One region of the Treponema primitia ZAS-2 genome, then DNA from elsewhere that is predicted to be linked to it. Evidence: riboswitches for the same ligand, from Rfam matches in the RefSeq annotation. Region 1 holds a riboswitch; the other holds the start of a gene.
What was found. A riboswitch is a leader RNA that binds a small molecule or an ion and turns the genes downstream of it on or off. The one in region 1 is predicted to bind cobalamin.

Region 1 (3,409 bases):
CTCTGGGTCGCCGTTGTAATCGTAAACCGCAAAGGAAGCCGCTTCGGGCGGCCAGGTACAGGTAGTATGGCCGCCGATAAGGCTATTTCCCGCCCCTATGGCGAAAAGGTTCTCCGTGTGGGCGGAATACAGGGAAATGATCCGCCGCCGCTTTTCATCCAGACTGACCGCTTTTCCATCGTCATCAATAAAACTAATGGCGTTTTCCTGAGATGGGGAGAGAGCAGTATCCCTCCCCTTGTTACAGGAATTTAACAGAAAAAAGAGGCAGCCAATCCACAGTAACAGTAAGGGCTGTTGAATTCTCACGAATTACCTATGGCATCTCCGGCGTGGCGTACAAACATGGCTTGGATCCCCGGATATTCACCGAGACCCCGCAATACCGCCCGTACCGTATAGCCCTTGGATTCAAGGATCGTTTTCCAGGAATCTTCCTCATCTCCGGCCATATCATTATTGGCATGGTCCCCGGCGACGATCATAAAGGGGAATAATACTACTTTTTTAACATTCAATGCGTCTACCTGGGCAATGACGTCGTCCAGGGAAGGTGTGGCTTCCACGGTACCGATGATATATCGGCTGAAGCCCTTGGCTTTTAACAGGGTATCTAGTTTTGAATAGGTAGCATTTGCTTCATGCTCTGTACCGTGGCCCATGAAAACAACGGCGGTATCGTCTGCAGCGTACTGTTTTGTATCGTTCGTTATAATATTGACCACTTCGGTATAATCCGAGTCGGAGATGAGCAGGGGCAGACCGTAGCTGAGTTTAGTAAAATCTTTACTAAAAGGCTTGATGGCCTCCTGCATCTCGTCATATTCAAGGCCGTTCATGACGTGGGTAGGCTGGACCACCAGTTCCTTTACCCCGTCAGCCTTAAGTCGGTTCATGGCCTCAGTGATATTGTCAATCTGAAGTCCATCCCGCTTGCGCAGCTTATCTATGATGATCTGGCTGGTAAAGGCTTGGCGCTGCTCATAGTTCGGGTACGCGGCGGCAATAGCTTTTTCAATGGCCCCAATAGTGTTTGCCCTGGTATCATTGTAACTAGTGCCGAAACTGACCACCAGGACAACCGGTTTTTTCTCCCCCACCGCAGCTTTTGAACTGCCACTACGTGCAACGAAGTTCCCCGCGCAAGCCGGAAGGAGAAGGGTGATTAACAGGGGTAGTGCGAAAACTACTCCTGTTCTCGTGAAACTTTTCATACTATTCGCTCCTTGCAAGAATCTCAGGGAAACAATTTCCCGAATTTCCATTGGTGTATATTGGGGCAAATAGCACCGTAAGTCATGTGGGCTGCCATAAAAAAGCCATGGCGCACCGCACCATGGCTTATGAAATACATTTCATATTCCTTGGTTTGCGCAAAGAAATACAACCTTGGTACCCCGGCTATAACGGTAACGCACTTGCGTGGGACTTTCACCCAACTTCCCCAATATCTTTTATATTATTGTATGATGCGGAATGGTTTGTCAATAGAAATTTTCAACTTTTTTATAATTTTTCAATTTTGAAATATTCGGACTTGACGGCACAGAATATCCGGAGTATGGTAATTCCCGCACAGGGATATCGGAATACGGTGAGAATCCGTAGCGGTCCCGCCATCGTAACCGGACTAACGAGCCGGAAGCCGGGAGACGGTCCTTGTGCTTATTACCTGAACCCTCGAAGGAAGGACGTTAGGGTAAAAGCCGTTTTCCGGTTCTTGCACCTTTTTCCTTATCCTCCTTGGGTCAGATAAATTCCCGAGGAGGAAAGATGCGTTTTTCTTTTCAAATAGCAGCAGTTCTGTGCATTGGTTTTGGGGCTTCTTTGGCCGCTGAAGAAAACATCCAGCCAATTCATCAGCTTGAGGATATCACCGTCACAGGAACGGGTGCCGAAAAGCGTCTGAAAGATTCACCGGTGGCGACCGAGGTCATCACCGCAGAGGAAATCGGAAATTCCGGCGCCGCTACTGTAGGGGATGTGCTTGACGACTATGGGCTTATGTATTGGAGCGGCGCCATGGGCGACTATGTCATGCTCCAGGGCATGGACCAGGGCCGAATACTCTATCTGGTAAACGGCAGGCGGATTGCCGGGAGGACAAGCCAGCGGCTCAGGGGTGCAACCATACCCGCAGGGGATGTGGAACGCATTGAGATAGTCCGGGGTCCCCAGTCCGCCCTCTATGGCTCTGAAAGCATAGGGGGGGTAATAAATATTATTACTAAAAAGCCTCAAGAGACTTTTTCTCTCTCAACATCCCTGCAAAATCGCTTTCTTTTTGCCTATGACGACCCAAAAACTTCCGCCAAACCGGACCCCTTTGATGATTTTGATCCCCTTCGGGAACAGGATGCCACGGTTACTACGGGATTTTCCATCGGTCCCCTGCGAAACTTGCTGACCCTGGAAGGCAGCCGGAGAGCATTTTACTATGGGGAAGATGAGGATGTCTCGATCCTGCCCGAGTATTATCAGGGCGGCGGCAGTCTTGATACGGCTATTCCCCTGGGAGATACCTCCGAACTGCGCTTTGGCGCTTCCTTTATGCAGATGCAGACCGGTGATTGGAGTAGAAACAGCCGGACTAAAAACCTTTCTCTGGCACAGAACGAGTATTTGCGGACCGGCGGATACGTTGAAATGGATTTTATGCCCCTTGAAAACACAAACCTTACGGTAAAGCTTTACGATACTTTCTACCAACGAGATAATGATGCCTATGAAAAACGTACCGATACCTGGACTACCGGAAAGAAACACGAGAATGAAAACCTCGCTGTCCTGGATGCACAGGCTGTGTATGAAGGGCTCCCAAATTTCCTTTTTACCGGAGGCCTTGAGGTAGCCTATAATACTATGGAACATTTCGAATTTACTGATACTGCGGCTATAGACAAGGAAGCAATTTTCTTTCAGGCCGAATGGTTCAGGGAAGACAAATATTCCCTGCTTGGGGGCGTCAGGGTAGAACGGAATTCCCAATTCGGTTTTATGGCAGCACCAAAACTGTCGGGGATGTACTATTTTTTTGATGGCTTCCGTGTGCTCGGCGGTGCAGGTATGGGTTATCGGGCTCCTGCCTTTAACGAACTCTATCGGGACTATACCAATACCGGCTCAGACCCGTATCATATTATTCCCACTCTGGATCTGGACCCTGAATATTCGGCCAGTTTTAATATAGGCGCAGAATATTCAAACCAGTGGGGCTTCCTTCAACTAAACGGCTATTACACTGAACTTTTTAATGAGATCGATACCAATAATAATACCGGATTAGTTGATCCGGATGGTGTCCGGATAGATAAACGTGAAAACATTGCCCGATCCCTGCGGACTGGAGTGGACACCGAAGGGCGGCTGAATTTTTTGCAGTATTTCTTTGTATCCGCAGGTTACAGTT
Region 2 (3,409 bases), 1.4 Mb from region 1:
ATTGGTAGTAGAACTGTCTGTCAATGATGTACTCACCGAAAATGCCGCAGGGCTAATCCGTAATCCCCTGCTTGCTTTACAGAAAAGCGGCCTGAACAAAATCGGCGCCGCCCCCGGCTATAGTTTTGTATCCGCAGTTATTGAGCGGTTCCGGGATGACAAGAAAGTAAACCCTGTTGATCTGCGCCTGTCCCAAATTCCGGTACAAACCGCGCTGTCCCCAACAGTTATGTCGTTGCCCACCGAAACTGCGCCCTCAAAAGTACTGTTCCGGCGGGTGTATAAAAAGGAATCATCCTCTATGATGGTACAAAAATATGTAGTATGGCGTACAAATAAAGGGGGAACGCCGGATTATCCATCCTTTGTTTTTTCGTATACCAATTTTAGCGCAGGCCGTGCAGAACCTCTGTCCATCGAGGTACGTATATCGGAAAGCGAAGAACAAATCATGGCTCTATGCCGGCGCTGTATCGAAAAAGAGGTAAAGACCGGATGGATGCAGATTGGGTAATAGCGACAAAGGAAACGGGGGAGTTTCACCCCGCTTCCTTTGTGATATATTAATAAAACTATATTGATATTTTTTTATGTCTGTTGTTTTTTACAAGGACATTTTCACTGCACAAAAAACTTCAGGCGGCCTTTTTTTTAAGTGACAGCCAGTACAGCAAGCCCACCATGCCTGCGCCACCTACGATATTGCCCAGAGTTACCGGGAGGAGGTTTTTGTAAAAGAAAGTTCCCCAGTTAAGATTTGCCAAAGCATCTGCCGCTACATGGGAAGCTTCCACCCAGGCCGGGTTCGCTTTTGCCCAGATACCCGCAGGAATATAATACATATTGGCTACCGAGTGCTCGAACCCGGAAGTGATGAACAAACAGATGATGAAAAAGATAGCCAGGATTTTGCCGGTCAGGTCTTTGGAGCCGTAGGAAACCCATACAGCCAGACACACCAGCCAGTTACACATGATCCCTAAGAAAAATGCCGAGTGGAAAGGCAGAGCCGTCTTATATGCGGCGATCTTGATAGTCTGGCCGCCAAGAACATTGGCACCGCTGTTAAAGAGCCCGGATTCCTTCATCATGTAGGCAATGAACAGACTCCCGATGAGGTTGCCGATGTAGACCACCAGCCAGTTGCACAACAGTTCCCGGACCTTGATCTTCCGGTCCAGGGCAGCCACGGCGATCAGGGTGTTGCCGGTAAACAATTCGCCCCCGGCCAATACCACCAGCATCAGCCCGGTACCGAACACCGCGCCGGCCAACACTTTACCAAGCCCGTAGGTGTTCGGGTCCGCAAAGAGGTTGAAGGCAGCCATGTTGGATCCCTCGGAGGCAAATGCAATAAAGACTCCCGCCAGGAATGCCAGGATTAGTTCCTGAAACAGGTTTCGTCGGACCTTGGTGACCCCGGCATCGCTGGTGTACGCTAAGATTTCAGCAGGTGAACGTGCTTCCATAGATAATACCCCTTTAAAAAAATAGTTTAAAAAAAACCTCTGCCTTCCACAAGCGGAGAGGAATGCAAGAAGACAGAGGCCAAGGAACAAAGAAATTGCGCGTTCTGCATTGCCCGACCGGACCACCCGTGCCAGACTCCATTCCTATAAAAACCGAAAAACAGGGCACAGCCATGGTGATGGATATGCACACATCCTCCCTGGATAGGAAAAAAACAAAAAACAGGCTGTTATAAAGAAACAACTTTTCAGACTAACCCACGAGCCTTAAAAAAAACGCAACCATATATCAAAGTCTCCTGGCTTATGGGCTCCGGCTACTCACCGGACATTTCCATCGGCCTTCCCAGTCGGATTTTAGTCTGGCCAGTGACCGTTAATGATGGAAAACCCACTCACAGTTACGGGATAGCGGAGGAATCTCAGTCAATACCGATCACCTCCCTTCCTTTGAAATATACTAACTGAAATCTACAGTAGCCCTGCCATTCTGTCAAGCGGAATTTTTCTTGTTGAATTTTTCTTGTTTTGATTGATTTTTTGGATTGTTTCTTATTTATGGTATTATTTTTACAGTGCTTGTCCCGCTTCAGTACGGCTGATCCTTAGATGATACCAGCTATTCCCCTGGCTATTCATTCCCGCTTCTATTGACCGCAGCCCATGCTACCCGGAGCATTAGGCGAACGCCATCATTCCTCTGTGAGGAGAAAAGTACGTACAGTTGTCACCCAATCTTTGTTTTTTGAAAAAAAACGTCCCCGTAATTGCTTACGAGGACTAGAAATACCTTTGAGCCGCGCCTGATTCGAACAGGCGACCCACGCCTTAAAAGGGCGTTGCTCTACCTACTGAGCTAGCGGCCCGGGTTCAAGTACTTTACCCGGTTACACAGGTAAAAGTCAAGGCTCTGAAAGGGAATTTTCCGGCATTTTTGGAAGCGCCACCGCGTCAAAGTGGGTATCCGGAGGCGCCGGTTCCAGGATGCGGCAGCGAAGGACGCTTCCCGGGGAAAGGGGCGGCTGATCCGCCTCCAGGGGTAATTTCAAATGTAAGTAATTTTCTGATAAAGCGCTTACAAAAGAAGTACACCCTTGAGATTCCATAGTGACAGGGCTTTCCTCCACAATGGCATCCACGGTTTTTCCGGCCTGGCGGCTGATGTAGGCGGCGCGGCCTTGGCGGGCCAGGGCGATTAGGGCTTCCACCCGGCTGACCGCTTCCCGCTCGGGGATATGGTCCTTGAAAGCGTAGGCTGGTGTGCCGGGACGGGGGGAATAGGGGAAGGCGTGGATCCAGGCAAAGTCGGCTTTTTGGCAAAGTTCACGGGTTTTCTCAAATTCAGCGGGGGTTTCTCCGGGAAAGCCTGTGATGATGTCGCAGGCCAGGAAGGGGTCGTCCCGCAGGGACCGGAGGCGGCGGATGGCGCTTTCCACGGCTTCCGGACCGTAGGGGCGGCGCATACGCTCCAGGACCAGGGGGCTGCCGGACTGGACCGACAGGTGAAAATGGGGACGTATGCGATCATGGGCCAGGACCCGGAGAAAAGGCTCGGTCAGACAGTCCGGTTCAAGAGAGGAAAGGCGAATTGCGATGGTCCGGGTATTTGCCAGAAGGTACTCCAGCAAGTCCCCCAGACTTGTACTCTGGGAACCTGTATTCGCCTCGTACTGGTTGAGGTTTACCCCGGTGAGTACCGCTTCGCCATGGCCTGAAGCCTCCAGTTCCCGGAGCCGGGACAGGACGGTTTCCGGGTCCAGGCTGACGCTGGGGCCCCGGGCAATGGAAACCCGGCAATAGGAACAGGCGTGATTACAGCCGTCCTGGATTTTCAGGAAGGGCCGGGAATGAAACGAAAACTCCTTTACATTAAACCGGAAGGCCGGCGGGAGGGGCAGATCCGGGACGGCCCAGGGCACGCCGGCAAGGCGCGGCGGCTC

Region 2: another riboswitch for cobalamin. It lies ahead of TREPR_RS10505 (formate/nitrite transporter family protein); the one in region 1 lies ahead of TREPR_RS16580 (sirohydrochlorin cobaltochelatase).

Annotation. Positions count from the first base shown of each region.
Region 1 covers NC_015578.1:3,813,139-3,816,547, reverse strand. Annotated here, with positions in the region: gene TREPR_RS16585 (ABC transporter substrate-binding protein) at 1-309, opposite strand, end outside; gene TREPR_RS16580 (sirohydrochlorin cobaltochelatase) at 306-1,214, opposite strand; adenosylcobalamin-variant (AdoCbl-variant) riboswitch at 1,383-1,462, opposite strand; cobalamin riboswitch at 1,546-1,675, shown strand; gene TREPR_RS16570 (TonB-dependent receptor plug domain-containing protein) at 1,774-3,409, shown strand, end outside.
Region 2 covers NC_015578.1:2,400,925-2,404,333, forward strand. Annotated here, with positions in the region: gene TREPR_RS10500 (ATP dependent DNA ligase) at 1-514, shown strand, start outside; gene TREPR_RS10505 (formate/nitrite transporter family protein) at 636-1,469, opposite strand; cobalamin riboswitch at 1,742-1,957, opposite strand; tRNA gene TREPR_RS10510 (tRNA-Lys) at 2,263-2,335, opposite strand; gene mtaB (tRNA (N(6)-L-threonylcarbamoyladenosine(37)-C(2))-methylthiotransferase MtaB) at 2,372-3,409, opposite strand, start outside.